DNA from 2 places in the Arthrobacter sp. P4_F11 genome. Region 2 is predicted to be linked to the other one. Evidence: predicted binding sites of a transcription regulator. Region 2 holds the regulator's gene; the other holds the start of a gene.
What was found. The regulator LexA, encoded in region 2, represses DNA repair genes until DNA is damaged. The targets are predictions, from matches to a motif close to TCGAACANNTGTTCGA.
Positions count from the first base shown of each region.

Region 1: AC1DRO_RS01420 (LexA family protein) is a predicted target of LexA. The motif match lies at 1,156-1,171, and genes of this name have one in related genera.

Region 1 covers NZ_JBFUJK010000001.1:291,153-293,553, forward strand. The annotation lists gene AC1DRO_RS01415 (Y-family DNA polymerase) at 1-702, opposite strand, end outside; gene AC1DRO_RS01420 (LexA family protein) at 711-1,142, opposite strand; gene AC1DRO_RS01425 (SCO1664 family protein) at 1,460-2,227, opposite strand; gene AC1DRO_RS01430 (DUF3090 domain-containing protein) at 2,227-2,401, opposite strand, start outside.
Region 2 covers NZ_JBFUJK010000006.1:53,787-56,187, reverse strand. The annotation lists gene AC1DRO_RS08450 (ATP-dependent DNA helicase) at 1-1,027, shown strand, start outside; gene lexA (transcriptional repressor LexA) at 1,125-1,874, opposite strand; gene AC1DRO_RS08440 (LysM peptidoglycan-binding domain-containing protein) at 2,392-2,401, shown strand, end outside.

The sequences.
Region 1 (2,401 bases), on a different contig from region 2:
GCGCATCATGACCACGGAGAAGCGGTCCCGGATCATCACCGGGTCGGCCCGGGCCAGGTCAAGGATGGACTGGAGCCCTAAGGCGTTGAGGCGTTTGGTCAGCCGCGTCGCGACGCCCCAGATTTCGATCACGGACAGCCGGCCCATCAGCGCTTCCCGGGCGGCGGCCGGCACGGAGTCCCAGTGGCAGACCCCGTCGAAGGCCGGGTTGTGCTTGGCCCATTTGTTGGCCAGTTTCGCGAGTGTCTTGGTCCCGGCGATCCCGACGCAGACCGGAACCCCGACGTTGCGCCGCACGGCTGCCTTCATGGTCTGGCCCAGGATCAGCAGGTCCTCCGGCGCGCCTTTGACGCCCAGGAAGGCCTCGTCGATGCTGTAAACCTCCAACCAAGCGCTGTAGCGGCCCAGCAGTTCCATCACCCGGGCGCTGATGTCCCCGTAAAGCTCGTAGTTGCTCGAGAGGGCAACAAGTCCCCACTCCTTGGCCCGCGGGGCGAGTTTGAACCATGGGTCACCGAGGCCGATCCCGAGAGCCTTGGCTTCCGGGGACCGGGTGACGGCGCACCCGTCGTTGGTGGACAGGACGACGACGGGCCGGCCTTCGAGGGACGGGTCGAATGCCCGCTCGGCCGAGGCGTAGAAGCAGTTCACATCCACGTGCGCGATCTGCGGCATCCGCCGCATCGGGGAGGGCTTAGACATGGTGTGCCTCAAACATGGTGCAGGCAGCGGGTCGCGACGCCCCAAATGACCAGATCCGACATGGACGGAACCCGGATGTCCGGGTAGGACGGATTCTCCGCCTGCAGCACGACGCCGGCGGCCGTGATTCGCAGCCGCTTGATGGTCAATTCTCCGTCCAGGACGGCTATGACTACGGACCCGTCCTTGGGTTCCAGGGCCCGGTTGACGATCAGTTCATCCCCGTCGCTGATGCCGGCGCGTTCCATCGAGTCTCCGGAGACCCGCACGACGTACGTGCTGGTGATGTCCTTGATCAGATGCTCGTTCAGGTCAATCCGCCCATCAAAGTAGTCCTGGGCCGGCGAGGGGTACCCGGCCGCGACGGGGACCGGAGAGATCAGCACCGACAGCAACGACATGCCCGCATCTATCACGCGGGGACCGACAACAACGCCCACAACACAACCCTATTCGAATATATGTTCGATATAATCAGTGTAGCCGGACGTGCCGACAAAAGTTGGACTCTGCCCATATCCCTCGGCTGCGTAAGCAGCGCGGTTTCTCCTCGACATCGCAACAACTGACTGAAGGGGTGCTGCTTATGGGACACTCGCCGCGTCGTTTGCGGAAGATGGGGCCCGCGGGCTTGGTTGAGCGTAGGCGCTGCTATCGGCGTTTGGGCAGCGAGTTCTTGGTGACAGTTGCTCCGTCGCTACCTTAAGATCCATGCCGTCGTGTGACACAGCCTGCGAAGCCCGTAGCCGCAATTCCCCTAGAACAGCGGCCAGGGCACCGCCGACATCTCACCGCTCGGAGCCGGAAACCGCCCTGCCAAGCGCAACCGTGCGCAGCGCGCGGCGAGCGATGCGATTTCATCGGCGCTGAGCAAGTCCGCCAGGTTCCGGCCCAGCCCACCGTGCAGTCCTTCGCTGACACGATCGATGCCGTCGCGTTCCTCGGCGGTCAGCGCGTCTCCCAGCCATCCCCACAGCACCGTGCGCAGCTTGTGGTCACGGTGAAAGGTGAGCCCATGGTCCACGCCGTGCCGGTGTCCGTCCGTCATGGCAAGAATGTGGTCGCCTTTGCGGTCGGCGTTGTTGACGACCATGTCGAACACCGCCATGCGTCTGAGCGCTGGCGAGTCTTCGTGAACGAGGGCGACCATCCGTCCGTTCTCATCCCGTCCCTCGAGAACATGTTTCCAGCCCGTCTCCGGCACCTGGTCCGTCGCGACCAGGTTCACGGCGCATTGGGCGGGGTCTTCCTCCTGCCAGAGCTGCACCATTCCTTCGCCCAAAGGACCATCGCGCAGCCAGGTGTGCGGCACCACGTCCCAGCCTAAGACTTGCGAGACCAGGTAGGCGGCCACCTCCCGGTGAGCCAGGGTGCCGTGGGGAAAATCCCACAGCGGACTTTCGCCTGCTATCGGCTTATAGACGACCACCACGTCGCCGATGCTGCCCAGAAATGTAGCGTTTGAAGCCGTCGTGATGCGGCCGGTGAGCGTCAGCTCGGCGGTCACTAGGTCCGGCGCTGGCATCAGACCTCGGGAAGGGCGCAGATGTGCCCGTCGGCGTCTATGGGGTAACCGCAGAGCGGGCACGTCGGACGCCCGGCGCCCACGATCTCACGGGTGCGCTTGGCGAATGCGCGGGCGGTGCCGACCGGCATTCGCACCAGCAGCATTTCGGACTCGTTAGCGCCGCCCTCATCA
Region 2 (2,401 bases):
CCTGTCCGATTCCAAGGGGGACAGCTCCGTGTCGGCGGACGGCGGACGGCAGCTGGCCCGCTCGCGCCTCATGGTCATCCTGGAGCTCTGTGAACGCCTCCTGGCCGCGCGCGAAAACCGCGAAGTCGTGTGGTTCTGCCGCAACAGCAGCTTCGATCCGGCGCAGGGCTACTCGCAGCCGGACGAGAGCGCGCCGGCGTTGATCAATGTTGCCCCGCTGAGCGTCGCAGGGCGGTTGCGCGAGGGCCTGTTCGCAGACCACACCGTCATCCTGACCTCGGCCACACTGGCCATCGGCGCCGCCTTCGAACCCGCCGCCGGCGGCCTGGGCCTGGTTGGCAACGGCGCACCGAGCTGGACCGGCGTCGACGTCGGCTCCCCGTTCGACTACCCGAAGCAGGGCATTCTCTACGTCGCCCGGCACCTGCCCAAACCCGGCCGCGGAACGTCCCCCGAGGCCCTGGACGAACTCGAGAAGCTGATCCGCGCCTCCGGCGGAGGCGCCCTGTGCCTGTTCTCCTCGCGGCGCGCCGCAGAGGAAGCAGCCGAGTCCATGCGGCCCCGGCTGGGCCTCAGCATCCTGTGCCAGGGGGAGTCGACCATGACGGCGCTCGTGCGGCAGTTTGCCGACGAACCTGACACGTGTTTGTTCGGCACCATGTCCCTCTGGCAGGGCGTCGACGTCCCTGGCGTGTCCTGCCGGCTGGTGGTCATCGACCGGATTCCCTTCCCGCGGCCGGACGACCCGCTGATGACGGCACGTTCGCGGGCCGTGGCCCAGGCCGGCGGCAATGGCTTCATGGCCGTCTCGGCCACGCACGCCGCCATCCGCCTCGCGCAGGGCGCCGGACGGCTGATCCGCTCGACCTCGGATAAGGGCGTGGTGGCAGTGCTGGATTCGCGGCTCTCTACGGAGCGTTACGGCGGCTTCCTGCGCGCCGCGCTGCCGCCGTTCTGGCCCACCACCGATTCATCGATAGCCATGGCAGCCCTGAAGCGCCTGGCGAAAGACTCCGCAAAAGCCTAAGTCCCAAACCGGGGCCGCCACCCTGCGCCGGAAATCCGCCGCGGGGTGGCCGCTCCGAACTGGCGGCATGGCCCGGGACGGCTAAGGGGAGCGCAGTTTAGAGTGAGCGCAGTACCGAGACGACCTTGCCCATGATGACGGCGTGGTCGCCCAGGATGGGCTCGTACTGGGTGTTTTGCGGCAACAGCCACGTGTGGCCGTCCCGCTGGCGGAAGGTCTTGACCGTGGCTTCGTCGTCCAGCAGGGCGGCAACGATGTCGCCGTTCACGGCATCGCCCTGGCGGCGGACAACCACCCAATCGCCGTCGCAGATGGCGGCGTCGATCATCGAGTCGCCGGCCACTTTGAGCATGAAGAGTTCGCCATGGCCCACGAGCTGGCGGGGCAGCGGCATGACGTCCTCCACCACCTGGTCCGCGAGGATCGGCCCGCCGGCGGCGATGCGTCCGACGAACGGCACCATTGCCGTGTCGGTGGCGCTGGCCAGCTCAGTCACTGACAGGCCGCCGACGGCCCGCAGGCCGCTTGACTTCTCGACACCGGAAATCGGTGTGGTCCCCTCGTCCAGGGTCAGCGGCATGAGCACTTCCATGGCCCGCGGGCGCTTCGGATCACGCCGCAGGTAGCCGAGCTTTTCGAGCTGGGAGAGCTGGTGGGTCACGCTCGAGAGGCTGGCGAGACCGACGGTGTCGCCGATTTCGCGCATGGACGGCGGATAGCCCTTGTCCGTGACGGACCGCTGGATGGTCTCCAGGATTTTCTTTTGCCGGACGGTGAGGCTCTTGGGGGCCCGGGCGGGCTGCGGGCTCCGTGGGGTGGCCCTGCCGCCGGTGGCTTGTGCTGCCATGTTCGCCAACGCCTTTCCGTTCCGCCCGGCTGCCGTGGCTGCTGTCACCGGGAACTTCCGGCCTGAAATGTCAGACCCTGCTGATCAACTACGAATGAATTCCCACGGGTAGTTCGAAAGTGGGAGTTCGAAAGTGGTTGTCCTGTCCCTCAAAAATAGGCCAGCCGCAGACCTTTTTCAAACATTTGTTCTAGCGAGTCTCGACATCGTTCGTTAGTAAGTGCTAAAACAGAACTAGCAAGATTCGAATATGTGTTCGATTCCGACGATCTGGGTTCGCAAGCGATGTTCGGTTCTATGTTCGAAGGTTCGGCCGGTTGGCGGCGAGTACGTGAGTACGCCGGGCGGCAACTTATGGTCCAGGAGGGCTCAGTTCATGTCAGTTTCAAGCGCGTTTGACGGCACTAACATTCAGGACGTCACGACCCGCCACCGCGGTGTTGGTCCAGGTGGCGCAGCGGCTCGCCGCAACATCGGACACGGCAGCCTCGGACACGGCAGTCGCGACCAAGGCGGCATGGGCCAGG